DNA from 2 places in the Pseudoalteromonas sp. S554 genome. Region 2 is predicted to be linked to the other one. Evidence: riboswitches for the same ligand, from Rfam matches in the RefSeq annotation. Region 2 holds a riboswitch; the other holds the start of a gene.
What was found. A riboswitch is a leader RNA that binds a small molecule or an ion and turns the genes downstream of it on or off. The one in region 2 is predicted to bind lysine.
Positions count from the first base shown of each region.

Region 1: it holds a riboswitch for lysine, as region 2 does, so the genes downstream of both, lysC (lysine-sensitive aspartokinase 3) here and dapA (4-hydroxy-tetrahydrodipicolinate synthase) in region 2, are expected to answer to the same signal.

Region 1 covers NZ_PNDV01000004.1:6,954-22,214, reverse strand. The annotation lists gene CWB65_RS02425 (TonB-dependent receptor plug domain-containing protein) at 74-1,930, opposite strand; gene CWB65_RS02420 (peptide-methionine (S)-S-oxide reductase) at 2,122-2,610, shown strand; gene CWB65_RS02415 (DUF4136 domain-containing protein) at 2,823-3,374, opposite strand; gene CWB65_RS02410 (Mks condensin complex protein MksF) at 3,510-6,284, opposite strand; gene CWB65_RS02405 (condensin complex protein MksE) at 6,281-6,829, opposite strand; gene CWB65_RS02400 (MksB family condensin complex protein) at 6,835-8,121, opposite strand; gene nhaD (sodium:proton antiporter NhaD) at 8,341-9,588, shown strand; lysine riboswitch at 9,699-9,871, shown strand; gene lysC (lysine-sensitive aspartokinase 3) at 9,947-11,326, shown strand; gene CWB65_RS02385 (4'-phosphopantetheinyl transferase family protein) at 11,480-12,235, opposite strand; gene CWB65_RS02380 (sodium-dependent transporter) at 12,376-13,698, shown strand; gene CWB65_RS02375 (NYN domain-containing protein) at 13,703-14,377, opposite strand; gene CWB65_RS02370 (2-hydroxyacid dehydrogenase) at 14,464-15,261, opposite strand, start outside.
Region 2 covers NZ_PNDV01000040.1:54,322-69,582, reverse strand. The annotation lists gene CWB65_RS10705 (aldose epimerase family protein) at 1-498, opposite strand, end outside; gene CWB65_RS10700 (acyl-CoA thioesterase) at 723-1,112, opposite strand; gene CWB65_RS10695 (2OG-Fe(II) oxygenase) at 1,146-1,850, shown strand; gene CWB65_RS10690 (cysteine desulfurase-like protein) at 1,912-3,147, opposite strand; gene CWB65_RS10685 (2OG-Fe dioxygenase family protein) at 3,157-3,789, opposite strand; gene acnB (bifunctional aconitate hydratase 2/2-methylisocitrate dehydratase) at 3,989-6,586, opposite strand; gene CWB65_RS10675 (OmpA family protein) at 6,878-7,933, opposite strand; gene CWB65_RS10670 (protein adenylyltransferase SelO) at 8,323-9,732, opposite strand; gene CWB65_RS10665 (DNA-3-methyladenine glycosylase I) at 9,735-10,439, opposite strand; lysine riboswitch at 10,631-10,827, shown strand; gene dapA (4-hydroxy-tetrahydrodipicolinate synthase) at 10,956-11,840, shown strand; gene CWB65_RS10655 (2,3,4,5-tetrahydropyridine-2,6-dicarboxylate N-succinyltransferase) at 11,856-12,596, shown strand; gene CWB65_RS10650 (PLP-dependent decarboxylase) at 12,596-13,801, shown strand; gene CWB65_RS10645 (succinylglutamate desuccinylase/aspartoacylase family protein) at 13,807-14,928, shown strand; gene CWB65_RS10640 (phospholipase A) at 15,132-15,261, shown strand, end outside.

The DNA.
Region 1 (15,261 bases), on a different contig from region 2:
CGTTTTTATATAAACAAACACAGCGTTTACAAACCAAAATATACATTGAGTTTGTAAACGCCGGCTTTATTTATTACCAACTATACGTTGCACTTAACGTATATTGCTCACCGCGCCCGGGTGTGCCGGGTATTTCTTCAAACGATTCATCCCACACATTGTCTGCAGCTAACGTAATAAATAAATTATTAATAACGGTTGGCGTAATTTTTAGCGACAATTGCGTAAATAATGCGGTGTCTTTACCATTGCGTAGTGCGTTTTCGTGCTGTTTTCGCCACTCGTTATCAACCCTCATTTCTATTAGGTCGTTTGGTGTCCAAATTGCACCTAAGGTAACACGGTGATCAGGAAAATTTAACGCGTAAAAACTGGCGTCGATGTCTGCATCACCATAGTTTTCTGACTTATTTAAGTAGGTGTAGCTTGCAATGAGCTCGGTTGTATCAAAATACTTATTCGCAAAAAATTCAACGCCGGTGGCGTCTATGTCTACCGGATTAGCAAAGCGGGCAGAGCTAGAGTCAAAACTAAAAGTCCAATCGGTTAGGTTGTTATCCTCTCGGTAAAAAACTGCTGAATTAAGCTGCCAGGTTTGCTCTTGTATTAAATAGCCAAGCTCTAGATTTTTAGTTGTTTCGCGCTCAAGGTTGTAATTACTTCTAAATAACCCGCCTTGATCACTGCCACCAATAGCGGTGTAGCCTGCAACTTGGCTCGCTTGCGCATACGATAAGTAAACGGTTTGCTCAGAGCCATCACTGTTTTGAGTGTTTAGTGAAATATCGCCAATGAGCGATAACTCAGAGTCATCTCGGTTTGTGTCGTCAAAAGCTGCACCTAGGCGAAGTGTTAATAGCTGGTTTTGTTTAAGGTCGATTTTATACTCAGGTAATACGCTCAGTTTGTAATAAGTGCGTGAGGTAAAATTATTCTCAAGTGTGGTCGATTCTATTTCATCTTCAATATATTGCGCTGAATAATTTACTGCAAACGAGGTGTTTTGTGCATGGCTTCCTGATACCGCAATCGATTTTACTTTAGTTTCATGAAATGCTTCAAAGGCGCTTGGGTTCTCACGAGAAAATACATAATGGTCGTTGTGTTTTCTGTAATATGCCGACACCTCAAAATGGCTATTGTCAGCGTAATTTTGCTGGTGGTTAAGCATGAGTAAGCGGGTTTCTAGTTCTTCTGTTTCGTTTACGCCAAATGGTGTGTACATATTTGGCCAACCAAAAAACTTTTCTTGTGAGCCATACAGCACATCGGTTTGCGAATCCGTACCTATTAACTGTATACGCGCAGAGGCGCGGTTAAAATCGTGATCGCCGTTTTCTATTGAACCGTCACTTTGTGAATGAGAATATTCGCCCTCAAAGCCCAGCTGCCAATTTTTAGCATCGTCGACATCGGTGCTTATTCCTGCGTAAATACTTTGTAAGTTAAAGTCGTTTGTACCGGTACCTACAGAGACATTGCCGCCAGTTTTGATGGGTTTAAAACCAAACGAAATCGATCCCACAGAGCTGTTCATACCGTTTAAGGCATTGTCGGCCCCAGTTAAAACGTAAGGTCCAGTTAGCATTTGCGGTGCAATTGGGAGCTCAGCAACGTAATGACCTGTTTGAGGGTCGAGTAGGGTAGCACTGCCGACTCTAAACCCTGTGTTTTCGAAAATACCGCCACGAATTGTTACATCAGCCTGGGCTTCTGCCATATTACGTGATTGTAAATCAACACGAGGGTCGTATTCTAAATTAGAGACGGGGGAGTCAAAGGTACCAACGGGTAATTTATTTGCCGTGGCCGATGCCTCAACAGTAATTTGTTCTATTGCTGTTTCGGTGTTGCTTGTAGCTTGCGCATAAGAAAAAGGTGTAACGCTGCACAGCAGTGCAGAAAATATAAAATGCTCAGTGCGATTCATGGTGTATCTCATAATGTGTTTAGGCACTAATAAAAACTATATAAAGCGGGTGGGCTAGCTTAACTTAGTCAGTGCAATTTTGTGCGCTATTGTACAGTAATTATAAAAATCTGCATTTGATAATCATTTGTATAATTAACGCGTTACAATACACATGTATTTTTAATTAACTTTATTGAGTTAGATAAACGATGACAGTTCAGCAACACAATACACTCTATTTTGCCGGCGGCTGCTTATGGGGCGTGCAAGAGTTTATGAAACATTTACCCGGCGTTATAACAACCCAAGCTGGGCGTGCTAACGGCGCAAGTAATACCACGCAAGGAGAATATGATGGTTATGCCGAGTGTGTGAAGGTAACGTTTGACTCAAGTGTTGTTTCACTCAATCAACTGTTTGACTATTTTTTTGAAATTATTGACCCTTACAGTGTTAATAAGCAAGGGGTAGATGAAGGCCCTAAATACCGTACAGGCATTTACAGCAAAAACCAAAACCATTTAAATATTGCACGCAATTATATAAATAAGCGCAGCGATGCCGATAAGATTGCAGTAAAGGTAGAGCAGTTAACCAATTACGTACCAAGCGATCCAGAGCATCAAGACCGATTAACGAACCACCCAGATGATTACTGCCATATACCACTAGATTTATTGTATAAATATAAATTGTAAACTTGATGCTCAATGCTATGTAAGTAATTAGAAGCTATTACTTCTCGCGCAAGCAAGCTTAGCGCATACAAAATAAACTCAACGTGGTGTTGTAGATAGTCAGTTTGCTGACATGACGAGCGTGGCTGGTCGTTATTTAAAACCGTAATCCAAAAATAAACACCCACAAAAAAGCTCACATTCTGTGAGCTTTTTAAAAACTAACTTTAAACTTACTGCTGCTTTTGCGGCGGGAAGTTACTTAAAATATTTGCGACTGTTTTCTTAATTGACGCTTCGCGTTGCTCTGGCGATTGTTTTTTCTTTAAACGGCCTTCTTTAGCACCGCGCCATATTAGTTGATTGGATGCACTGTCTACAATATCGATAACCAATGTACCCACTTCGTATTCACGCGCTGTTGTGTCTCGTTGAAAACCAGTACCCCAGTAACCCCAACGGTTACTGTAACCAGTATTAAATGTATCTACTTCTAATTCTTTATCTACCGACGCATGATAGTTAACAAGTACGTCAGCTTGGGCTGGATCTACTAATGTCATACCAAGGGTGTTTGTAAGCTCATTATTTACCGCAGTACGCACACGTTTTTCCATTAAACCGTTAATTTGGTAGTTGTTGGTGTCTTTAGTTAAACTCGCGTTTTCTACCCAAGCAAATGTTTTAAAATTACTAAAGTTAGCTGATTTATCGTAATCCCAATCTGGGGTTTGAGTACAAGCGCTAAGTAGTGCTAGTGCTGCAACAATAAGTATATTTTTCATTACGTTTGCTCCAATAAAATGCATTACCTTAAAATAACACACCTTATATAAATGTGTATTATTAAAAGGTTCTAAAAATTAGTTTAGTGTGATGAATATGAATGACTAATTAATGCTAATTAGCCACTCAAAAATTTAATGCTCTACTTCTATCCAATCTTTTTCATCTACCCAGTTTTGTGCGCCATCTTTTACCGAACGAATCGGCACAATGTAGTCACAACTTATTTGCGGCTTAACTGAGGCAAATATAGGCACAAAGCCAAAGCTCAATGCGGTTTCTATAATTGCTTTTTGGTTTTGCGGGTCAATGTCGGCCGCTTCATCAATATAAATAGGTATACGGTACAGGTTTTGTTCCTGATCGCTTAATAAGTAACGAATAAACAACATGCCACACAATAACTTAATAGTAATACGTGTGCCATTTGAGCCGGCTGAGTCTATTTTTTCAAAGTGTTCGGTTTCGCCAGCGCGGTTTACCACTTCAAAACGAATATCGAACAAGTCAGTTAATGTAAGGCCTGCTTTGTCTGAGGCGAGTTTTATTAAGTGATCTTTTGCTTCGTTTACTGCGCTTTCGCTGTAAGGTTCTTGGCTCAATAAATCAAGGGTGTCGCCTTGTTCAAACTGATGCGACGTGCTGATAATGGTATCAATACTATCAACCAGCATTTTGCGTGGTATTACGTTAATTTTAAACGCTTGAAGGTTAGAAATACGGTGCTGGCTTATGCCTTTATTAAAGCTATTCATTTCGCGGCGAAGGCGGTCTAAATCTTCACGCAAGCCCTTAATCGTGGCGGCTACTTCGGTTAGTGCTACACGGCCTTGGCGCTCAACGGCATCGCGCTCGTTATCAAGGTTATGAAATGCGCTAATCAACTTTTGGTATTTAGTAAATTCGTCGTTTTCGTTATCGAACTTAGTAATGCCTGCGTTATATACGTGCAAATAGGTATTACGCACGTTTATGTCAAAGTTGCGAAGCTCTTGGCAGTCTTTATTGAAGTGATGTACTAAATCACTTAAGTTATCAAAGTCGACTGTTATATCAATCATGTACGGGGTCACTTTGCCGCTGTATAAATCAAGCGTGTGATCAATTCGCTCACTTTTAACTTGGCGAAGGCGTTCGGTTTGGCGATTAATTTGTTCTTGCTTAGATTTAATTAACGAGCGTCTGTCTGCAATTGAGCCACTATTTTTTTGAATGTCTTGCAGGTAATCGTCAACTTGTTCGCGCTCTGCTAATAATTGCTCTTTTAGCATGGCTTGCGCGTCTACCGACTGCTGCATTACTTCAAATTGCTCTAAACGTTTTAGTGCTCCCTCAAGACTCATTAGTTCATCGTAGAGTGCGTCTTTTTCTTTTTGTTTATCGGCAACATTGGCTGCCACTTCGCGCTGTTGTTTAAACTCTTTTAACGAGTGTTCAAGCGCACTTAACTGCGCGGTTAATTGCTCTTTGTTTTCGCCGCTTTGCATTTGTACTGGCGAAAGCTTTTTAAGTTTAATACTTGCGCCTGGCAAAGTAAGCACACCGCCTTTAACGTTATGGCTTAATAACGATAAAAATTCCCCAAAGGCATCTTCGTCATCAATGGTTATATCGCCATTAGTGGTGGTGGCAAACGAAAGTAAGTCGGGGTTTAAGAGTCGCGATATTTCTTCCACTTCTTTAAGCGATAGGTCTTCGCGCATACGGGTGAACAAATTAAACTCCAGGTTTTTAAGCTGCAGTTTTAAGCTTTTAATTTGTTTTTGCGTTTCGCTAATGCGGTAATCAAGCGTGTGCAAGCTTTGCCCTTGTGCGCTGGTAATAGAGTGCGAAAGCGACTCGTAGTCTTGCTTAAGTTGGCCAAGGTTGGTTTTAATTGTGGCTTTATTTACCAGTTCAAACTCGCTTTTAAGGGCGCTGTAATCTAAAAACCATTGCTCAATTTGAGTTTGTTTGCGCTCTATATCGCGCGATTGCTGTACGTATAGGCTTTGTTTTTGCTCAAATTCGTGCTTTTCGTGTTCAATGTCTTCAAGTGCTATACCCAGTTCATTAAGCTGCTCTTCTTGGTAGGTGTCAAAGTCAATGAGTGCTTGGTCAATTTTAGGCGCGTACGCTGCTAATTTACCTTTAAGCACGGTTTGATTTTCAAGCATTGATTCAAGTGCGCTTATTGGCTCTTGCATTGATTCAAGGGCTTTTAATTCGCGCTTAGCCCGGTTCACTTTGTCAAACGAGCGACGCCATACTTCGTAAAAATCAACCTTTGAGTTTGACATATGGCGCTCAAACACTCGCAGCATAAAGCGTTTAACATCGCTTGCGCCCAATTTGTGTAAGTTAAGAATACGCCTAAAAATTTCTTTATAAATAGCGGAGTCTTGCACGTTATTAAGCGGGATCATTTTTAAATTAATGTCGCCGTCAAAGGGCGTTGCGCCGCCGGTAAGCAGGGCGTTTAGCTCTTGTGCTTTTAGCTCAATAGGATTGTAATTAAGCGACTTTAAATGATTAAACAGCTTGGTAAATTTAATTATGGTATTACCTTGCGTGTACTGTTCTAAATCGAGCTTGCCCTGATAACAAAAGTACTGGTGGGCGTAACCGGCTATTTTACCCAGACCCGCTACACCAATAACCACCGAGCCATGGGGGAGGTTAGCTTCAAGTAAAATGTACGACTGATCCGATGAAAAATAAAACTTACGGGTTTCATCTAAATCGTGCCCGTCCCATTCGGTAAGGCGTAAATCGTTTATTAGCGGAAATTGTAGGGCGTTAATAACCGAGCTTTTACCGGTATTATTTGGCGCACAAATAGAGCTGCTTTTATCAAGCGGGATCACACACTTTGCATAACCTGCGGTATTAAGTAGGGCGAGTTTACTCAGTCCGTATAAGTTGTTCATTCCTCGTCCTCCGTCATGTAGGTTTCTTCGTTTACTTCCATTAATGCATCAATGTAGCGGTGAATAGGTGCTTGTAGCATAAAGCCGCCTTCTACTTCACGGGCAAGACCTAAACGAACCATACGTAGGTAAACATCTTTTCGTAAATCTGAGCCCGAAAATATCTCAAGCTGATCAAACAAGTGCTTGTTTATTTGCACTAAGGTTTGCATCAGTTCTAAATCGTTTACTTCATCAAACAGGGCGCGCATTGGGTCTTTACCGGTATTGGCAAAGTGCTCAATTAAAATGTAAATAGTGAGTGCGATAGCGCGAGATATTTTACCCATATTTGGCGTACTTTCGTCGCTGGCAAAATAGTAAAAGCCACGGCTATCGTGTTTTATGTCGTGGCCTAATGCGGTAAATAGTGCGCTGTAAGATTCAATGTGTTGGTCGAGTTCTTGCCACATTACGTTGTCTTGTTCGCAAATGTGGTAACCCGCAGTTAATTTTTTATTGATTGCTTGCAGGTGAGTGAGTTCTTCTAGGTTTATATGTGTCATGGTAATTACTTATCTGCCTCAGTATTAGGCTGAGTTGCTGAATCTGAAGCCTGAGAATTAAATGGGTAAAGTGAAAAGTGTTGGCCGGCAATTTTTACTCGGGCTTTTTTATCGCTTTGGCTAATTTCAATGTCGCTATCACTGACTAATTTTTGATATAAAAAGAGCATTTCGTCGGCGTCTAAGTCGGGGTAGCTTTCATCTAAAAACTGCAGCAGCGGCTGTGGTTTTTTACGTTTTTTGTTAAAGCGTTTAGCAAAGCTTGTTTTTACATCGTTGTAGTCAGGAATGTTAGGCGTTACAAATGCGGGTACGTCTTGTTGTTCGGGAAGTTGATATTCTTCATGTTCAAATTCTACCAAGCTTGCCATGTACGCGATAATATGGCGTTGTTGCCCAAGCGAATAACGCTGAGAGTCGGTTACAAAATTAGGTTGTACAGCGCTTAGCATGTTATCTACGCCATTTTTACGCACAAGGCCGAGCACTTTGGCCGCTTGGCGTGTAACTAAGTTATTTCGGCGTAGCTCTTCGCGCAGGGGCATGAGCATATCGGCACTTTTACGTAAACTCTCTCGGCCCATTAGGTTCATTTCGAGTATGCGAGTTCGTAGCTGTTCTAGCATGCGTTTGTCGGTGTATGCTTTACCAGAGCGTTCAATAAATTCGATTTGTTTACTGATTTGCTGCTCTATTATTGTAAAGCAGGCATGAAAATCGCCCCTAATATCGACCATTTCAAGCATGGGCTCTATATATTCGTCAAAGGCTTCAATTACTGCTTTGTAGCGTTTTTGTAGTGATTGCACCGCATTGTTTGATTTAGCTTGTTCAACAATATTTAAAATGGCGTTTTCGTTGTGCGCGTAGAGCTTCATTATTTTACGTACCCGATCATCCATAATACGGCTAAATCGGCGTAAATCGTCAAAGTCTTCCATGCTACCAGCGTTATCTAAACGATTACCTAAACGGGCAAGATCGTCTACTAACACGCTAATTTCTTGTGCTAAGCCCAAATGCTCTTCTTGCAGTAAAAAAGTAGCAAAGTCAGCAATTGCACGGTTAATTTCAAGCTGTGATGATTTAGCCAGTGGAATTAAAATATCTTGATTGAGCAAACGGTTTGTTTCTTTGTAAATGCGCTCGTTGTTCCACGTGGGTTGTTTTTGTTTTATAGCATTTTGCACGTCTTTTAGGCTAAAGTCGGCCATTTTAAAACGTTTAAATAATAGCTCTAAAACTCCCCAATGTTCGCTAAGGGTATTTAGTCGCTTTTTAGCTGGGATCATAAGGTGTTACAACATCCTAGTAATTTATTATTGAGAATTTAGAAGCGTCTCATTATTACGTATTCTAATTAATCTAGCCTGTATATGGTATTCGTTTTTAAGACTATTTAATAATAGTTTTTGTATAGCCGCAGTGCTAACATTCGCGCCGAAAATAGGCACGTCGAGAGGGACTTTGCGTGTGTTCTTTAAAACAATATCAAAGGTTATTTAATACCCATGGTTTCCACGATTATTCTAACCCTGATAGCGATCGGATTTTTATTGATTGTTATAGAAGATATCATCCATGTAAATAAAGCTAAAACCACGCTTTTTTTTGGCACGCTTTGCTGGATCCTCCTGTTTATTTTCCCTTTGCATGGGCAAAGCCCAGAGCAAGTACAAGAACTCCTTAACGAAAATATTTTAGAGATAGCATCGCTGTGGTTGTTTTTAATGGCCGCCATGACCTTTGTTGCTTATTTAAACTCAAAAGGGTTTATCGAAAATATTGTGCACAGAGTAATGCCAACAAGTATTAGCGAACGCAAGCTGATGTTTTTGGTTGGGGTATTTGCCTTTTTGTTTTCGTCGGTTTCAGACAACGTAACGGCTACGTTAATATCGCTTGCTGTAGTTATGTCGTTAAAACTACCGCCTAAAAAGCTTATAAAATATGCCACACTTATTGTGTTTGGTGTTAACTCCGGTGGTGTGTCGTTAATTACCGGTGACGTAACAACCTTAATGATATTTTTAGATGGCAAGGTAACCATTGCTAACTTATTACTGCTTATTGCGCCTGCATTTATGAGCGTTATGCTTTTAGCTGCAATGCTAAGTATTGGCATGAAAGGGGATGTAACCTTTTCAAAGTCTGGAAAAAAACGCATAGAAAAAACCGATATCACCATTGCGGTTATTTTTGTATCTACAGTTATAAGCATACTTGCGCTGAGTGTAATTTACAGTGTACCGCCTTTATTAACTTTTTTATGTGGCCTATCAATCATGTTTTTAGTGGCGCAATTTTTAATGCGCAAAAAAGACATAAACAAAAATATTATCGACTACGTACGCGACATAGAATACGACACCTTACTGTTTTTCGTCGGGGTTTTATTATTGGTAGGTGCTTTAAAAGAGATTGGAATGCTTAGTAAGTTTACCGACCTTTACACCGTTATGGCGCCACAGTACGCTAACTACTTAATGGGTATTTTGTCGGCCGGGGTTGATAACGTACCGCTCACTGCTGCTTTACTAAAAGCTAATATAGTAATGAGCCAGCAAGATTGGTTATCGTTTACTTATGCAACCGGTGTTGGCGGATCTATGCTAATTATTGGATCGGCTGCGGGTATTATTGCCATGAGTAAAGTAAAAGAGCTAACTTTTATGAGTTACTTACGTTTGTCGCTCTATTTGTTAGTAAGTTATACCGTGGGTTATGCGGGCGCTTATTACATGGGCGGGTTTGTTTAAGTTTTGCTTAACAAACCGCATTAAAACGCTTGACAGCTAGACGTCTAAACGTTAACTTTCAAACCCCACTTTATAGTGGGGTTTTGTTTTATTAGCCATTGGTTAATACAACATTCAGAAGAGGTGCGATACTTAGGTATTTAATGGTAGGTGACGAACGCCCATAACCATTAAAGAGGGAAGTACTCGCCGAGAAAACCAACGTTACGTCGATGTTGTTTTTCGGTTTATGGGGCTGAATCCTCAAAACTGTCACCAATCTAGGTGGAGAGCTTCTGGCAGTGGATTTACCTTCAAGCATTCACTTGCCAAGTTCTTCTTGTTTTATCGCGGTTTGGATACCGCAAAAGGAGACTAAATGACTACCCAATCAGTGCCGCAAGCAGTATCGGACGTTAAATCAGATTACATCGTTGCCAAATTTGGCGGAACCAGTGTGGCTAACTTTGATGCGATGAGTCGTTGTAGCGAAATTATTGTTGCCGATAAAAGCGTGCGTATTGTCGCTGTAAGCGCCAGTGCCGGCGTAACTAATCATTTGGTTGCACTGTGTAAATCAAGCATTACCCCAAAGCAGCGCCAAGAACACATTGACGGCGTGCTAGCCATTCAACAGGCTATTTTAGATGAGTTATCGCTTGATGCCGATTTAGCCGTAGGTTTTAACGAAACGTTAAAAGCATTCCAAACGCTAGCGCTTGAAACACTGACAACTGATCAGCAGCACGATGAGTTACTTAGCTTTGGTGAGCGTTTATCGTCGTATTTATTTGCGCAAGTGCTGCGTTTAAAAGGCTTAAATGCCGATCGCTTTGATGTACGCCAAGTACTTAAAACAGATAGTCAGTTTGGAAAAGCAACGCCAAATGTAAGCGCAACAGCACAAGCTGCTAAAGAATATTTGATCCCTCTGTTAGATGATCAAGTTATTGTAACCCAAGGTTTTGTTGGCAGTGACGAATTTGGACAAACAACAACGCTTGGCCGTGGTGGGTCTGACTACAGTGCCGCTTTACTTGCTGAGGCAATAAACGCCAAAAGTGTACATATTTGGACTGATGTTGTGGGTATTTTTAGTACCGATCCGCGATTATGTGTAAAGGCATCGCCTATTGCTCGTTTAAGCTTTGATGAAGCTGCTGAAATGGCTACCTTTGGTGCAAAGGTATTGCATCCAGCTACTATTTTACCCGCTAGTCGTAGTCATATTAATGTGTTTGTTGGTTCAAGCCGCGAGCCTGAACGTGGTGGTACGTGGATAGAGCGTGAAAAATCGCAGCAGCCAGGAATTCGCGCGGTAACCCAGCGTAAAAATCAAATTTTGCTCACCCTTAAAAGCCCTGAAATGCTATTGGCTAGTGGCTTTTTAGCCCGTGTATTTACTATTTTAAGCGAGTTTAATATATCAGTTGATTTGGTAACTACGTCTGAAATTAGTGTAGCAATAACGCTTGATAATGCGCCTAACGCGTCGCGCCCAGAGCTCGACCAAGCGTGTTTAGATAAGCTTGCTGAATTTTGCCATGTATCGGTTGAAAACAACTTAACACTAGTGGCACTTATTGGCTCTGAGATTCAACTTCGCCAACACGAAATGAACTTAATGCAGGTATTAAGTGATTTTAATATTCGCTTAATTTGTCATGGTGCAAGCAAGCACAACCTATGCTTTTTAGTCGAGCAAAGTGAATCTGATAATGTGGTTCAGGCTATTCATAGCCGTTTGTTAGAAGCTTAACTAGCAATACCAATTCGCAATAATACTTAATCATTTTTAGGGGCTAAAGGTGTCGCTATCTGTTTTAAAAAATTCTCATTTAGAACAACTAAATAACGAATTTTTTGCCTAGCTATCAACACGTTTATCTACCCTCAAAATAGATCACTTAATTTAGCGGATTGGTATAAGCGAGAAATCGGTTAACACAAAGCACCGCCAGTCGGTGCTTTTTTTATGCACTAAGGTTAAATCAAACGCCTCTGTTTGCGTGTTTACCACTTGGCTGCTTGCGGCCAAGCTTACTAAGGTTAATTCGTTAAATACGTTGGGGCTAAGTAATTTGGCAATAGGGCGACTAGTTGCTTTAGCTAATGACTCTTTTAATGTCCAAATTCTAAAAAAGGTATTGGCTTGGCTTTGCGTATTGGGTTGAGACGTAATTAATGTAACTTCGTCTGTATGGTAAAAATGCTTGGCTAGTTTTTCAAACGGGCGCGTTAAGCTAATTTTTTCAAGGTCGAAGCCAAACGCCTCGCTTTCTAAATTTAAAGCAACCCCAACAAAACCATGAGAGTGCGATATACACGTATTAATAACGCACTCGTTAATATGCAGCTCTAATTTAGCTGTGGATTCGTTAAAGCTTGTGTTAATGGCATTTAATGGCACATTTGAAAATTCAGGGAAGGTGGATTTTACAAGCAATTTTAAAAGTAAGCGGCTTGCTACATATTCTTTTTTAGCTATTTGGTTTTTACGGCGGTTAATAACGGTTAATTCAAATTCGCTGAGTAAGCTCGCCAAATTGTAATTAGCCAAACTAAGTGTATTAGCGTCGAACAACAAAACGGTACTTTTGCCTTTAGGTAAATTGGCAAAATCTGTTGGCGTTATGGTTAAGGCGTTATTAAAAAAATGTGCGGTCATATCAGCTCAAAAAGTAAAAAGTCGTTGTTATTGTGAGCAGTTAACGCGACAAACAAAGGCTGAATACAATTTTATTACTCAGCTGGCATTAAATATGGTTTAATTCACAACAATCAAAATAATAACAGATTTGTAGATGTATGGCACAAATGCGTGATGGGTTTCAAAGCCGACTTGGTTTTGTTTTAGCCGCTGCTGGCGCGGCAGTGGGTTTGGGTAATATATGGGGGTTCCCTACACAAGCTGCTAATCATGGCGGTGGAGCATTTTTACTCGTCTATTTTCTGGTTATCTTTTTATTGGCTTTACCGGCGCTATATACCGAGCTTTATTTAGGCCATAACGCACAAGCAAATCCGGTAAAAGCGCTGGGTAACGCATGGCAAGATAGCAACCGTAAAATAGGTGCAGCTGCGGGCTATATTGGCCTGGCGGGCGCTGTAGTCATGTTGAGTTTTTATTCAATTGTGGCAGGGTGGATGCTGTCGTACGCAATTGAGCCTGTTACAACGTTTGTTGGTTTACACAGTGTGAGCGAGTTTTTACACAGTGACTCGCAAGCCCGTAATTTTGTATTTACACCATTAATGCTTATTTTAACGGCCTGCATTATTTTAAAGGGTGTTAAATCGGGTATTGAAACCTGGTCGCGCCGACTGATGCCTATGCTATTGGTGTTACTTGTTGCGCTAATTGCTTATATAGCCACTTTGGATGGCGCAAGCGAAGGTTTTGCAGCGTATTTAATGCCTAACTTTAGTCAAATACTCGATCCAAATTTAATTATTGCCGCTATGGGACAAGCGTTTTTTTCGTTGTCGTTAGGGGTGGGTTGTATGATGATTTACGGCTCGTATTTACAGCCTGATGCCAATTTACCAAAACTAACGGCAAGTGTTGCATTACTTGATACGAGCGTTGCATTTTTAGCTGGTTTACTTATTATTCCGGCTATTTATGTTGCACAGCATAATGGTGTTGAAGTGTTTAGTGGCGGTAAATTAATAGGTGAAGGGCAGCTTATATTTGCCATTTTACCTGAGCTATTCAATACCATGGGAGAAATAGGGTTGCTGGTTGGTTTATTGTTTTTTGTTTTGATGTCGATAGCGTCTGTGACCTCGACTATTTCGTCTACTGAAATTCCGGTTGCGTTTTTAGTTGAAAACCACAATGTAAACCGAACTAAAGCCACATGGTTGGTAAGCTTAGTGGTTTTAATATGTGCGAGTGCAATTATAGTAAACTTCGATTGGTTATTTGGTTTAGTTATTATGGTGTTTACTCAGTACCAACTCCCGTTAATGGGGTTATTTTATTTTATAACGGTTGGCTGGATGTTCAAACGAGGTAATAAGTTACACCAAGCTAGCACCGGCGCGCATTTTTGGTTTGCCCAGTATATTCGTTTTGTATGCCCAATATTAATGACCTTGGTGTTTGCAAACGTCGCGTTTGGTTAATAACTTAATGCAACGAGACTAAAAAGCCTCCGTCGGGGGCTTTTTGCATTTTAAAATGCTGATCGTGATATTTAAAATATTGATATAGCTTACTTACGCCTAGCTGCTTTTTTGTAATGTTGAATATTCGATGAAGATAGGTACCAACATCCACTGTTTCAGAGAGTCCAGTTTTTGCATGTTGTGTGTTCTCAACGGCTTCTTTCACCAGTGCTAAATGGTAGGTATCAACAGAGGCAATACTTTTATTTTTTACTTTGGGTATGGTGCTTTGTTTACCTAAAATATAAAAATCATCAAAATAGTGTTTAGCGCTCGCTGTATTATTACCAAACCCTATTACTTTTTTACCATTTCGTCTTAAAAAGTGTACTAGCGCCGCAAAGTCAGAATCAGATGACGCTATTGCAAAAGTGTCAATCGGCGAGACATACAATGACTCCATAACCCCGACAGTTAACGCAATATCGGCAGCATTACTTTTCGATTTTACAAGTTTTTCTTGGTACACCATTTCTATAGCAAAGCGCGAACATATATTAACCCAAGGTTTTAGCTGTACAGCCCCAAAGTTGCCATATGCTTTTTTAACCTCAATATGTTCAAACTTAGCCATTATTTGCTCTATATATTTATGGCTTATATTTTCTGCATCTATGAATAACGCTGTTTTTTCCATTTATACACCTGCTAAAAAAGCCATTAAATATAACTAATTGATACCACTGCAATGCATATTTTGGCAAGTGTAAATGGCTATAAATGTTAATTTTTAAAAACGGAGTTAGTAAGCGGTTTACTCTGTTCAACCTCAAGAGCATTTGTAATGGTGGTGTTTGCTATTTCGGTGAGCGCTTCTTGAGTAAAAAAGCCTTGATGCCCGGTGATCAGGACATTTTTAAAACCAACTAAACGGGAAAATATATCGTCTTGGTTTATTTCGTCGCTGTGGTTTTTAAAAAAAAGTTCGGATTCTTGCTCGTATACATCAAGTCCTAAGTAACCTAGTTTTTGTGTTTTAAGTGCTTGTATGCAGGCTTTGCTGTCGAGTAATGCACCACGTGAGGTGTTGATAAGCATAACGCCGGGTTTCATTTTAGCAAAAGCATGTTCATCGATTAAATGATGGGTTTGCTCGTTTAGTGGGCAATGCAGCGAAATAATATCGCTTTGGGTAAGTAACGTGTTTAGGTCGGTAATGGAGTAGTTACCCGGTATTGCATTTGGGTCGCACACTAAAACGTTTGCGCCAAATCCATTGAGTATATTACACAGTGCTAAGCCAATTTTTCCGCACCCAATAATGCCCACTGTTTTGTTGTGCAAGTTAAAGCCAAGTAACCCATTTAGATCAAAGTTGTCTTCGCGCACGCGGTTGTAGGCTTTATGTGTTTTTCGGCTCAGTGTAAGCATAAGCGCAATACAGTGCTCAGCAACGGCTTCGGGGCTATATGCTGGTACACGCAAAACATGAATGTTATGTGCTTTTGCCGCATCTAAATCAACATTATTAAAACCGGCACAGCGCAGTAATATAGTGTTTACACCTTGAGCTGCTAATAG
Region 2 (15,261 bases):
ATTAAAATAGCAATGGTTAGTGAAGTTAACGAGAGTTTCTTTATTGCAAGTCGCTTTAAACTTAAGTAGAAGCTGCCCATTTTCTGCAGTAATGGTTTGCCATACTTTTAACTCTCCAGGAAAACCCTCTTCGCCATCCACTGAGCAATAATAAAGCTCAACCTCACTGTCGGTTTGTTTGGTTACTTGCCAAAGTACTTTATTAAAGCCTTTAACGCCGCCGTGTAGGCTATTAGGGCCGTTATTTGCTTCCAGTTGATACTGCGAGCCAGATAAGTTAAAACGCCCTTCAGCGATACGATTAGCGTATCGACCTACTGTAGCGCCTAAATAAAATGGGTTTTCAAGATAGTACTGAGGATCGTCGACGCTAAGCGTCATTTCTTGGTTTTTAAATTTAATGCTTTTAATTATTGCACCAAATGGCAATATTTCGGCAGTTAGATTCTTAGAGTCACTAAGCTGTATAACCCGCATTGGTTCATCAATGGTTGTCATCGTCACGCACATTCCTCAAAAGTTACCTAGAAAACTATATTAGTTAGATAAGGCAGCTATATATATTATAAATAGTATATAACTCATATTGGTAACTCAATTAAAAAACGTTAAATTTTTTAATAAAATTTACAATTGCGCTATTTATTTAACGTTAATACTGACTACCTTTTTATAATTGGCTAAGTTGAAATGTGCGTAACACCGCAGTATCGGTTTGTAAATTAAGCCATATGCTTCTCAAGTGCTGCTTTTTCTTCAGTGCTCAAAGCTTGCTTAGCTCTTTCAGCAAAGTTATATCTGACCATTACAACCTTTCCAATTGCACAGCATTTATCATGCTGAAATGCCTCTTGCTTGAGTACAAAAGAGCTTGTGCCGATGTGATCTACAGACGTTTTAATCGTGATCTCGTGGCCATAAAATAACTCCCCCACAAACGACACTTCTATTTTGGCAATGATTAGTTTCCAGTCATGTGGGTTTAAGTCTGGCGTAAAAAATTTAAAAATAGGGACGCGAGCGGCTTCAAACCACACGGGGAGTACGGTATTGTTGATGTGTCCGAGTGCATCTGTTTCGCTAAAGCGCGGTATCACTTTTTCAATAAACATATTAATCCAAAAATAATTATACAAAGGTAAACCATGACGGACTTTATTCGCGTTTATGAAAACGCATTGAGCGATGATTTTTGCGATAACTTTATTAATACGTTCACGCAAAGCCCGCATGTAAAACAAGGGGTTACTTCAGGCGGTGTTGATTTAAAGAAAAAAGACAGTCACGACCTGCACCTAAATAGTCACCCCGAATACGCAGAGCAATTAAAACATATACAACAAACGACTGCACAACATGTTTTTAACTATATTGAAGAACATATTTTTATGATGATTGGCGCATTTGGCTTAAAGGTTTATCATCCAAAAACGGGGGAAGTAGTAGATTTAACTCAAGAAAATTTTGATGAAGTGGGTAAGCCACAGCTCCCTGTCCTTGTGCAGCAAATATTTAGATTAGGTAATATCCAAGCGCAGAAATACGAGGTAAATAAAGGGGGTTATCCTTACTGGCACAGCGAAGTGTATCCTCAGTTACAACACAATGAAGCCCTGCATCGTGTACTTTTATTTATGTTTTACTTAAACGATGTCGAGGAAGGTGGAGAAACGGAGTTTTATTATCAAAACCGTAAAATAGCCCCTAAAAAAGGCACCATGGTGATAGCGCCTGGCTACTTTACGCATACACATAGAGGTAATAAGCCAGTATCAAACGATAAGTATATTTTAACCTCGTGGGTGCTATTTAACCGTGCAGAGCAAATATATGGTGCACCTAAAAGCTAAACCAATAAATAAGCCATAAGTAACACTTATGGCTTATTTATATATTTAATAGACGACCTATTTAACCAAGTAGCTCGTCAAACATATCAAACAGCTTATCAAGCTCTTCGACTGTGTTGTAATGCATACAACCAATACGTACTACACCGCCTGTATCAAGCACGTTTAATTGCTTACACAAACCTTGCGCGTAAAAATGTCCATCCCACACACATATATGCTGTTTGCCTAAAAACTCTGAAACGGCGCGTGGCTCTAAACCTTCAAACGTTAAAGCAAACGTAGGGGTACGTTCGTTTAATCGATCAAAGTCATCAATACCGTACAACTTTATACGAGGGTAATTAACTAAGCGCGTTAAAAAGTGTTCACTGAGCGCCATCTCGTGCTGTTTAGTTTTAGCAAACGCAGCTGTTAGCTTTTCACGGCGTGTATGGCCATCATCAAGCTCGCTAATTGCAGCAATGTAATCAACAGCGGCAATAAAGCCTGCCATTGCTTCAAAGCTTTGGGTACCTGTTTCCCAACGTCCCGGCGCTACATCTTTGGCGGGCTCTACTTTGTAAGGCGTAAAACCTTCAAGATGCTCTTTTTTACCGTACACCATCCCTAAGTGTGGGCCAAAAAACTTATACGCTGAGCAGGCTAAAAAGTCGCAATCAAGGGCTTGTACATCAATAAGCTCGTGCGGCGCATAATGTACCGCATCAACATACACAAGAGCGCCCACAGCATGAGCTAGCTCTATAATGCGTTCAATATCGTTAATTGAGCCTGTAGTATTTGAAGCATAGGTAACAGCCACCAACTTAGTCTTGCTGTTTAATAAGCTTTCAAACTGCGTCATATCTAGGCTGCAATCGGCTTCATTAATCAAGGCAGTATTAACCTTAACGCCTTTATCTTCTGCGGCTTGCTGCCATGATGACACGTTTGAGAAGTGATCGGCGTTAGTAACAATGATCTCATTACCGGCTTGCCAATCGCGCGATATAGCTCGGCTAAAACTAAAGGTAAGGCTTGTCATGTTAGGGCCAAACACAATATTTTGAGCACTTGGCGCATTAAGTAAATCTGCTGCAGCTTGGCGTGCATTTGCCATTAGCTCAACAGTTTTATCGCTTGAAAAAAACGCACCACCTAGGTTTGAATTGTAGTGTCCTAAATAAGCAGACATTGCATTAAGCACTGACTGCGGCACTTGAGAGCCACCAGGGCCGTCTAAAAATATCGGCGATTTACCATCAACACTTTGCATTAATGCCGGAAACTGCTCACGTAATTGCGCTATATTCATGCTCATCCCTTAAGACGTAAGTACAAAGCAATCCAGGTAACCTGGTTTGCTGGCATCAACTTTGTTCATTGGTGTGGCGTTATGCCACACTTGACGGTCGTTTATAAGCGCAAACATGCCGTCTTTAATTTCCATTTTGAAACATGGCTCAGCTTGTTTGTTTTCGTATACAAGTAACTCGCCACCTTCTAAGTTTTCGTGCGAAACACCGCATATACATACATGATCAAAACCATCTTGATGCACGCCTTCAGGCGCTGCTGGCGTATCGCTATCAATGGCTAACATTCTAAATTGATGTATTTCAATATCGCGATCTTCATCAATACCGGTAAGCTGGCAAAACTCACTGACAATACTTTTCATGCCATCTGATTCAAGTAGGCTTTGCTCTAAATTTTCGTAAGTACGTTCAACGTTACCTTGAAACGTATTAATCGAATCGTCTTGAACAAATGCTTTGGCAGCTTGCAATTTTAGCTCACCATCTTGAAATTTAATTACTGAATAACGACGCTTACGAAATTCGCCATCTGCATATGGATTTGCAGGTAGGTTATCAAAAGAAGGCTTAACCAAATCAATATTTGCTTGGTTAATAAAACGAAGTTGCAGTAAATTCTGGTTGTTTAATGCAGTCATGAAATCTCGCCTAAAATAATGAGAATATTAAAAGAGATTTTAATGCATGTAGCGAGGAATTATTGCTTTATTATCCAACTTAAATGTGAAAAATACTTAATTTTAATTCAGTATAAGGCTATTAAAGCATGAATAATCTAAATTATATTTAAACAATAAAAAACCCGCCGAAGCGGGTTTTTTATTCAAACTCTATAAATTAAACAGCTTGCTGAATAATTACATTGTCTGCTTTTTTAGTGTACTGAGGCATACGGTGGAAGTTCAAGTAACGGTAAGTATCTGCTGCCGTTGCATTGATTTTCGCTGCATATTCCTGGTACTCAGCCGGAGTAGGTAATTTACCTAAAATTGCCGCCACTGCAGCAAGTTCTGCTGATGCTAAGAATACGTTTGCGCCTGTACCTAAACGGTTAGGGAAGTTACGTGTTGAGGTAGAAACAACTGTTGCTTTATCTGCAACGCGTGCTTGGTTACCCATACACAGTGAACACCCTGGAGTTTCAATACGTGCACCAACACGACCAAAGATACCGTAGTAACCTTCGTCTGTAAGTTGGTCTTTATCCATCTTCGTTGGTGGAGCAACCCAAAGCTGTGTTGGAATACGACCAGTAAAGCCATCTAATAATTTACCTGCGGCACGGAAGTGACCAATATTAGTCATACAAGAACCGATAAATACTTCATCGATTTTCTCGCCTGTAACGTCAGATAGTAAACGCGCATCATCTGGGTCATTCGGTGCACAAAGTACCGGCTCTTTAATATCAGCTAGGTCGATTTCAAGTACGTGCTTGTATTCTGCATCCGCGTCAGCTTCCATAAGTTCTGGGTTAGCTAACCAATCTTGCATTGCAGTAATACGACGCTCGATTGTACGAACATCGCCGTAACCTTCAGAGATCATCCACTTAAGCATAACAATGTTAGACTCAAGGTACTCAGAGATAGACTCTTTAGAAAGCTTAACAGTACAACCTGCAGCTGAACGTTCTGCTGATGCATCAGATAGTTCAAATGCTTGCTCAACAGTTAAGTGCTCAACACCTTCAATTTCTAGTACACGGCCAGAGAATTCGTTGATTTTACCTTTCTTCTCAACCGTTAATAAGCCTTCTTTGATACCGTAGTAAGGGATTGCATGAACAAGATCACGTAATGTGATACCTGGCTGCATTTCACCTTTAAAGCGAACCAAAATAGACTCAGGCATATCAAGTGGCATAACACCTGTTGCTGCTGCGAATGCTACTGCACCAGAACCCGCTGGGAACGAAATACCTAGTGGGAAACGAGTATGTGAATCACCACCAGTACCTACGGTATCTGGTAATAACATACGGTTTAACCACGAGTGAATTACACCGTCACCAGGGCGAAGTGAAACACCGCCACGGTTCATGATGAAATCAGGAAGCGTATGGTGCGTGTTTACGTCAATTGGTTTAGGGTAAGCAGAGGTATGACAGAATGACTGCATTGTTAAATCTGCAGAGAAACCTAAACATGCTAAGTCTTTAAGTTCATCACGTGTCATAGGACCAGTAGTATCTTGCGAACCTACAGTAGTCATTTTAGGCTCACAGTATTGGCCTGGGCGAATACCGGCTACGTTACATGCTTTACCAACCATTTTTTGCGCTAGTGTAAAGCCTTTGTCTGACTCTTCAGTCACTGCTGGTACTTTAAATACATCAGTAGCACCTAAACCTAAAGATGTACGTGCTTTGTCTGTTAAACCACGACCAATGATAAGTGGAATACGACCACCAGCACGAACTTCATCAAGGATTACATCTGATTTAAGTTCAAAAGTAGAGATAACATCATCAGTACCATGGCGTTTAACAACACCTTCGTATGGGTAAATATCAATTTGATCACCCATGTTGAACTCGTCAACATTTAATTCGATTGGTAATGCGCCAGAATCTTCCATTGTGTTAAAGAAGATAGGTGCTATTTTGTTACCTAAACATACACCACCAACACGTTTATTTGGTACAAATGGGATATCATCACCCATAAACCAAAGCACAGAGTTAGTAGCAGACTTACGAGAAGAACCAGTACCTACAACGTCACCTACATAAGCAAGTGGTAAGCCTTTAGTTTTTAGTTCTTCAAGCTGAACGATAGGACCTACTTCACCTGCTTTATCTGGGTTTATGCCATCACGCTCATTTTTTAGCATTGCCAAAGCATGAAGTGGGATATCAGGACGTGACCATGCATCTGGTGCAGGTGATAAGTCATCGGTGTTTGTTTCACCCGTTACTTTAAATACAGTAACAGAGATTTTTTCAGCTACTGCTGGCTTATTTGTAAACCATTGCGCTGCAGCCCAAGATTCGATAATTTGCTTAGCAAACGCATTGCCCGCTTTGGCTTTTTCTTCTACGTCGTAGAAAGCATCAAACATAAGTAATGTGTTTGAAAGGCCTTTTACTACGATTGGCGCTAATGATTCGTCATCAAGTAGGTCAATCATTGGCGCGATGTTGTATCCGCCTAGCATTGTTCCTAATAATTCAGCTGCTTTTTCTTTAGAAATAAGAGAAGTAGTCGCTTCACCTTTAGCAACAGCGGCTAGGAAGCCTGCTTTGATGTAAGCAGCGTCATCAACACCTGGTGGTACACGATTGATTAATAAATCTAAAATGAATTCTTCTTCACCTGCCGGTGGGTTTTTTATTAATTCAATAAGATCAGCAGTTTGCTGAGCATCTAATGGCGCTGGTACGATACCTAACGCGGCACGTTCTTCTACGTGTTTACGATATTCTTGTAGCACAATATTGCCCTCTTGGTGACGTGAAAGTATTCGGTAGCGCTTCATGCGCACTTGTTACCCAATACTTATAGTATTCTAACGCGTAATTATAAAGCTTTTATAGATAGATGAAAATCCATCCAGTTACACAACTGATTATACCGACTATAAACACTATGAATAGTAGTTAAGGGAAATTCTATTTCCATGAATACTTGTTAAGTAATAATCATTATTATTTAGGTAGGCAGCATAAATAGCGGCCATAAAAAAACCCAGCATAAGCTGGGTTTTTATAGTCAAAATAATCTATTAACGTAAAACTTTTACTGTTTTGATTGTTTTGATGTGCGCTTCAACACGACGGTTTTCTGCGTGCGCAGCGGCTGTGTTAGCTTCATTTTTAAGGCGTTCTTCACCTAAACCTACCGTAGTAATACGGTCAGATGCAATACCGTCAGCTATCAGTTGCTTAGCTACCGAATCAGCACGCTTTTTAGATAGCATTTTGTTGTAAGTCGCTTTACCTACTGCTGAAGTATGACCTTCTAAAAGCACTGTTGTATCTGGGTAATCTTTTAAGAAAGATGCAACTTGATCGATGTCGTCTAAGTAACGCTGTAATACAGCAGCTTTGTCGTTAGGGAACGTTACTAATAAGCTCACAGTTACTTCTTTATCTTCATATAAAGTACAACCAGTACCATCAACAGCATCTGTCATTGGTGTATTAGGACACTTGTCATCAGCATCTAAAATATTGTCATTGTCGCTGTCTACTGGCTCAACCATAACTTCAACAACCTCTGGCGCAGGCTGTACCGGCTCAGCAGGCATAGTGTTTTGTCCAAAGAAATAGTTAATACCTAATTTAGCGCCAACATCTGTGTAACCTTTATCAATACCTTGATATACAGCAGTTTCAACGTTAGCGAATAAGTTGTCAGTAATGAAGTGTCTGTAACCAACACCTGCATTTAAGAACGTGTTGTCATCAACAACGTCCATTGATTTAATACCAACTAAACCGTAGAAAGGACCGCCATCTAAATGGTAAAGCGCATCAATACCAAAACGGCTACCGTCGATGTTGTTACGGTTACCAGCGGCTTTGTCGAATGCATTGAAATCAAGATCTGCATACTCTAAACGAGCACTCCAAAAATCGCTGAAGCGGTAACCCGCTTCAAGACCAAAGCCAGTCGACTCGTTTACGTCAAGACCAGCCTGTGCGCTCATATTTTCCCAAGACGCATCGTAGTAGTCGCCAAATGCGCCAATATAGAAACCTTCTTGCTTGTCAGCAGCAAAAGTAGATACGCTAGTTGCAGCTAACGCAATTGCAATAGTTAGTGATTTTAATTTCATTGTTTTCTTCCCATTTTAACAACTAATAAATTGTGGCTAATTAAGTACTAGCTCACTGAGTTTTATACAGACTAACTCAACTTTTGTTAATCAATACTTAACGAAAAATAAAGTTTATAATTTTTTTCAATGCGATATAACGATATCCAACAAATCAGTTTAGGTGAAATTTAAAACTTTACCTAGCTAGAAACCAACTAGTTGATCATATAAATCGATAATCTGCAGAAGACACAAAGACAACTCAATCAATTGTTCTTGCTCACAATGAAACTAACTTATCTTTATGTTTAGATAGTAACACCGGAATTTGCTTTGCTCAATCAATGAACATCTCTGTGCTAAAATATCGTTATTTATAATCATTAACTTATCTATTTTTACAACACTTAAGTACCACAAAAAGTTTTATAGTCGGTATCATTTGACGGCACCTCTTGAAATTCGGCCATATCATCGCTGAACAAGTACGGATTATTAGCTACTTTTACAAAACGGCTCATCAGTTTACTTGAACCAAGCTCATTATATTCAGCTAATATTGTTTCAATTATATGATTTCGCGGAATTATACGTGGATTGGCTGCTCGCATGGTTTTGTAGCTATCGTTACTTGTTCGGCTTTGCCACTTATTCGCCCACTCAATTAATTCTTTTGGAATAGTTGCATTGCCATTCACAAACTCCGTCAGTGCATCAAAAGTATTGGTGTAATCAAGATGATGTGCTTGCAATAATGTTAGTAGCTCAGAAACAAGATCTTTGTCGCCCTCTTTTGCACCAGCCAGGCCTAATTTTTTGCTCCACATTACTGTAAATTGAGTATTAAATTGCTCTGAAAAATGATGTATGACGGGAGTAAGTAATGACACAGCTTTTTCTTCATCATCGCTAATTAATGGGATAAGGCTTTCAGCTAAGCGAGCACAATTCCAACTCGCCATATTTGGCTGATTACCAAAAGCGTAGCGGCCTTGCTTGTCTATAGAGCTAAATACGGTGTCAAAGTCAAAGCTATCCATCATTGCACACGGGCCATAATCTATGGTTTCGCCACTTACGAGGGTGTTATCGGTGTTCATAACGCCATGAACAAACCCAACGCGCATCCAATTAATAATCAAGTTCACTTGATTGCTAATGACTGCTGTCAAAAAAGCGATATATCGCTCAGGGCCTTCACTCGTTATTTCAGGGTAATGGCGTTCAATGGCTACATCAGCTAATTTTTTCAATCCCTCTGAATCGCCTTGGGTTGCTAAGTATTGAAACGAGCCAACGCGAATATGGCTGCTTGCTAAGCGAGTAACAACAGCCCCAGGTTGGGGCGGATTACGGTAAACCGCTTCGCCGGTGCCAACCACAGCCAAACAGCGAGTAGTGGGAATACCTAATGCGTGCATAGCTTCACTCATTACATATTCACGAATAGCAGGGCCTAGTGCGCATTTTCCATCGCCACCTCTAGAATACGGGGTAGCGCCTGAACCTTTTAACTGAATATCCCACAGCTGGTTTTTATCGTCATTTATAGCACCAAGCAAATGCGCTCGCCCATCACCCAAGCGCGGCGAAAAGTGACCAAACTGGTGCCCCGAATAACCAAGCGCTACCGACTTTATTTGCTGTGATTCATTGCCTGCAAAGGTACTAGCACGCAGCTGCGGCTCAACATCTATATTAAACTGCTTTGCTAACGCTTCGTTCCACAAAAGCAGTTGCGGAGCTGCAACGCTTGATGGTTGATCTTCTATTGCGAAATTATCTGCTATGTCTGTGTATCTCGGCACTAGTTTCATGGTTAATTTCCTGACTGTTGACGTATACCTACGCGATTGTCACCCACACCATAGGCCACAATTAAACTTAGCTCTTGCATACTTAAACCACTTTGCTTTTGCATTTCGTTAAAAAATGCCTGCGCAGCAGTGAGTGATTTTTTAGTTTGCAGCCCACCATCAATAATTTTATGTGCCCTTAGGTAACTCTCTACATCTCGCGAAAGTAAAAAAGTGTCTTTGCCAAGTGCTCTTAAGGCATAAGGGCCTGTATTACCGCCTAATCGGGCGCCGTGCTTTTTTAAATGCGCCCATAAACCAATAATATTATCTGTTGGCCACTGGGCAATAAACTTGCTAAAACTGCCATATTCCTGTGCTATTTCGTGGATCATGTAGGCATTTTCAGGAATTGTTTTCACTTTTTTATAATTACGAATAATACGCTCATCACTCGCTTTTTGCTCGAGCATATCGGGCGGCATCATTAACAGCTTATCAACGCTGAATTCCCAAAAAACCTCTCTAAAGCCCGGCCATTTGCTGTTTATTACCGACCAGTAAAAACCACTTTGAAAAACTTTTCGGGTAAATTCTTCAAGCCAATCGTCGTCACTTAACGTGCTTAATGCTTTTTTAGATAAGGGTTTTGCGAGTAATAACTTAAGCATTTTTTCAGAGCCTTTTCGCTCTACTGCTCGCTTATAAATATCGCTAAATTTTTCCATACTTATTAAATACCTCGCTGCTCATAGGGTTAGTTTACGAGAAAAGCAGCCAATACGTAACCACCCACATTTTCGATGAACTAATCTGTACCCTGCAACTTGACACCTAGACGGCTAAAATGTTTTAATCGCCGCAATTACCCTATTTAAATTGTATTTTGTTAAACCTTTTGCGGTTAAACAAAATACAAAGGGCTAGAAGAGGTGCGTTATTCAGGTAGCGTATGTTAGGAGCGCAAACTCCAGTGAGCATACGTCAGGGGAATACCGCCGAGAGGTAAACGCTTTTGCGAAGCAATTACTTCGGGCGACTAGGTTGAATCCTAGCGACTGTCACCAATAGCTGTTTTAAAACAGCTTATTAGTTTGGTGGAGAGCTTCTGGTCTTAAATAATAAGGCTGTGCGCCCTATTATTTTAAGCCCATTCGCTCTTCGAATACTGTTCGAACGACGTTAATGCGGCTCACATCATACAGCCCCTTTAATATCTCGAACACCTTATAGGTTCGTAAGAGATGATCAATAATTTCAATTTAGACGACTACGCACTGTGGACAGCGCTTGTTACGCCGTTTGATCAACAAGGTAATGTTGACTACGACACGCTCACAACACTTGTTAGCGAACAAGAAGCAGCACACAACGGTATTTTACTGCTCGGTAGCACAGGTGAAGGCTTAGCCCTTACGCTTAATGAGCAGCAAGGCATTGTTGAGCATGTGTGCCAATTAAAACCCAATGTACCGCTTATGGTTGCTGTGGGTGGTAGTAACTTGGCCCAACAAAAAGAATGGGTTAGCTACTGTAACCAATTACCTATTCACAGCTACTTATTAGGCTCGCCTCTTTATGCAAAACCAGGGGCTGTAGGTCAAACACATTGGTACGAAAGCTTATTAAACGAAAGCGCGCATCCGTGTATGTTATACAACGTACCTGGGCGCAGCGGTGTAAGCATTCCTATCGAAACCATTGAAAACTTAAAAGCGCACCCAAAACTGTGGGCTTTGAAAGAAGCCAGTGGCAACATCACCCAATTTGAAGCATACCGACAAGCCGCGCCTAATTTAGCGTTATACAGTGGCGACGATGCACTTATGCCCTACTTTGCCCAAGCAGGTGCAAAAGGCTTAGTATCTGTTGCGGCAAACGCGTGGCCTTTGCAAACACACGAATTTGTAAAACGCAGCTTAAGTGGCCAACACCCCAATTTATTTGCTCAGTGGACTCGCGCTATTAATAGCCTATTTGCTGTAGCAAACCCTATTCCCGTTAAAGTGCTAATGCACCAACAAGGCCGCTTAAGTAGCCCGTTGCTGCGCCCGCCTTTAACGCATCTTGAGTTAACGCAAACCGATTGCATTACCACTGCAAACGACACCATTTTATCTTGGCATTAAATACAGGTTTTTATAATGAGCTGGTTAGAACTACTTAATAATTTAGAATCGGGCGCAGTACGCGCAGCATCACAAAACGAAAGCGGCCAATGGGAAGCTAACGTAGAAGTAAAACAAGGCATTTTAGAAGCCTTTAAAAATGGCACTAACACCGAGTTTGCAGGCGGGTTTGTTGATAAGCACAACCTTGCACCGCAAGAATTTAGCACTGACGACGGCGTGCGTATGGTACCAGGTGGCACCAGTGTTCGCCGCGGTGCCTACGTAGCTAAAGGCACTATTATTATGCCACCAGCGTACGTAAATATTGGCGCATACATCGACGAAGGCACTATGGTTGATAGCCACGCATTAGTGGGTTCATGTGCACAAGTAGGTAAAAACGTACATTTGAGCGCAGCCGTTCAACTTGGCGGTGTACTTGAGCCAATTGGGGCAAGCCCAGTAGTAGTTGAAGACGATGCGTTTATTGGCGCAGGTTGTGTCATTGTTGAAGGCGTAGTGGTTAAAAAAGGCGCGGTACTGGCACCAGGCGTGCGTTTATCTGCAACTATTCCGGTTTACGACTGTGTTAACGAGCGTCAGCTAGATAAAGGCGAGCCAATCCCAGAATACGCAATTGTAATACCTGGCTCTCGCCCGGCGTCTAACGAATGGGCACGTGAGCAAGGTTTAAGCATGTCGTGTGCGTTAATTGTTAAATACCGCGACGAACAAAGCGATGCATCATTATTACTTGAAGAGGTTTTACGATAATGAGCTTTTTGAGCACGCCAATCAAAACCGCTGTTAATACGCTTACACAGCAGCTTGATACTCCTTTTTTTGTTTACGACTTAGATAAACTAAACGCACACCTTACGCGCTTAGTTGCGCAAACCGATGTAAAACTTTGGTATGCAGTAAAAGCGAACCCGCTTTCTAAGATTATTCAAAGCTTAGATAGCGCAGGCTTTAACTTTGACGTAGCAAGTAAAGGTGAACTTGAACAAGTCCTTGCACAAGGTATTAGTTCGCAGCGCGTGCTCAACACAGGGCCTGCAAAGAGCCCTAAACAAATTAAACACTTTATCGAGCGCGGCGTACGTATTTTTGTTGCCGAAAGCCTCAATCAAGTGCGTTGGTTAAACCAACAAGCGCAGCTGCAAAATACGCAGCTGCAAGTTTTATTGCGTGTGCAACTACGCTGGCCTGAAGGTGAAAAAAACCCACTAGGCGGCGACAGCCTAACTCCGTTTGGGCTTGGCTGCGATGAATGGCAAGCGCTCAATACTGGCGATTACCCAGCACTTAATTTTGATGGCCTGCATATTTTTCAGTGGGGCAATATGCTCAGCACGCAAAAGCTAAGCGAGCTGTGGTCGCAAATGATTGCACCGCTTACCACCTTGGCTAATAACTTAAATATAAACCTTAAAATTTTAGATTTAGGCGGTGGTTTAGGTATTCCTTATACACAAAACGAGACAATACTTGAATGGGATGGCCTTATTGCCGCGCTGGCAAAAATTAAAAAAGAGGCGGGTGTAGACGAGCTTTGGATGGAGCTTGGTCGTTACGCTGTAGGTGAATGCGGGCATTATGCTAACCCCGTAGTAGAGTGCAAACAAAACTACGGCCAACAGCAAGTTATTTTAACCGGTGGTATTAACCACTTATTGCGCCCTGCTGTTACAAGCCAAGATTTTCCTGCGGCGTTATTGCGCGAATCAACGGCGCCAGAACAAGCAATGAGCCTATATGGCCCATTATGTACTGCCCTTGATTGTTTAGGTGAGCATACCCTACCAAGCGATTTAAACGAGCAAGACTGGCTGGTATTTAGCCAATGTGGCGCCTATGGTTTTACCGAAAGCATGCCCTACTTTTTATGCCATGAACTAGCCGCAGAATATGTGTTACAAAATGGCGAGCTCACCTGTGTGCGCCAAGCAGAAAATGCCAGTCACTACTTAAGGTAATAAACATGAGCATAACAACACCCATTAGCCAAGAAAACATTGTAGTAGGGGAAGTAGCAAATGGCTTGCCTCTCACTATTCCGGTGTATCGCTTAAAAGGCGACGGCACAGGTCCAAGCGTGTATATTCAAGCCAACATGCATGGCGCCGAGGTACAAGGTAACGCGGTTATTTTTCAGCTGCTAGAGCAGTTAAAACAGCTCAATTTAAAAGGCGACATTACCTTAGTACCATATGCTAACCCTATTGGTTGCAATCAAAAATCAGGGGAGTTTACCCTTGGCCGATTCGACCCAATTACGGGCACTAACTGGAACCGTATGTATCACTACAATAGTGATTTAGTCACCCAGTTTGCCAAAGATCATAGCCAGTACGACGATGCAGCTTTAAAAAATAACTTTAAACAAGCCTTGCTTGATGAAATAGACACCAAACTTAACGGCCCTGCATATTTACTCAATACCGGTAAACGCATTGCGCTTAATTTGCAAAAGCTTGCGCACCAAGCCGACATAGTACTCGATTTACACACAGGCCCTATTTCAAGTAAGCATTTATATTGCCCAACCTATGCAACAGACAGTGCTCGTTATTTTAATATTGAACATGTACTGCTGATCCCAAGCGACTTTGATGGCGCTATGGATGAAGCTAGCTTTTGCCCATGGTGGCACTTAAGCAATGCACTTAGCGCGCAAGGGCGTTCGTTCAACGTGCAGGTAGAAGCCTTTACAGTTGAGCTAGGTAGCCAAGAAAAAATAGATTTAAAAGAAGCACTCAACGATGCAAAGAGCATATTATGCTACCTAAATCATAAGAACGTATTAGTAGATGCACCGCATAAACCAGCTAATATAACTCGCTATGCGTGTAACCTAGATGACTACTTTGCCTATTACGCCCCTATTGGCGGCATGGTTGAATATATAGCACCACTTGGTGGTCATATTAAAGCAGGCGAGCCCATCGCACATATTTTACGTATGGAACGCTACCTAAGTGAACAACCATTACAAACGCTGACTCTTGATTGCGATGCTATCGCTATTTTGCACTTTGCCTCAGCAAGCGTAAATCAAGGCACTGAGTTGTATAAATTTTTTACAAACGTATTTGAGCTATAGCTCACCCTTCTCATTGCGTGAGAGTACATTAATCTCCTAAGTTAATGTACATTAGATAAAGCGGCTTTGGCCGCTTTTCTTTTGATCTGTTAGTACCGCTTTTAACGTAATGTGAATAGTTCAGTAAAAGTTCACTGTACCTAATGTAAAAAGCGTTATAATAAAATAAATCACAACCTACCCAATACTCACAAGGAATTACAATGAGCTGGCGCCACTGGATCACCCTTTCAGCTTTACTAAGTACCGCAGCATTTGCGCAAGACGAAGTACAAACAAACGAGCAAGACAGCAGTATAGAACTCGTCAAGCAATGTATTTTGAATGAAGTGA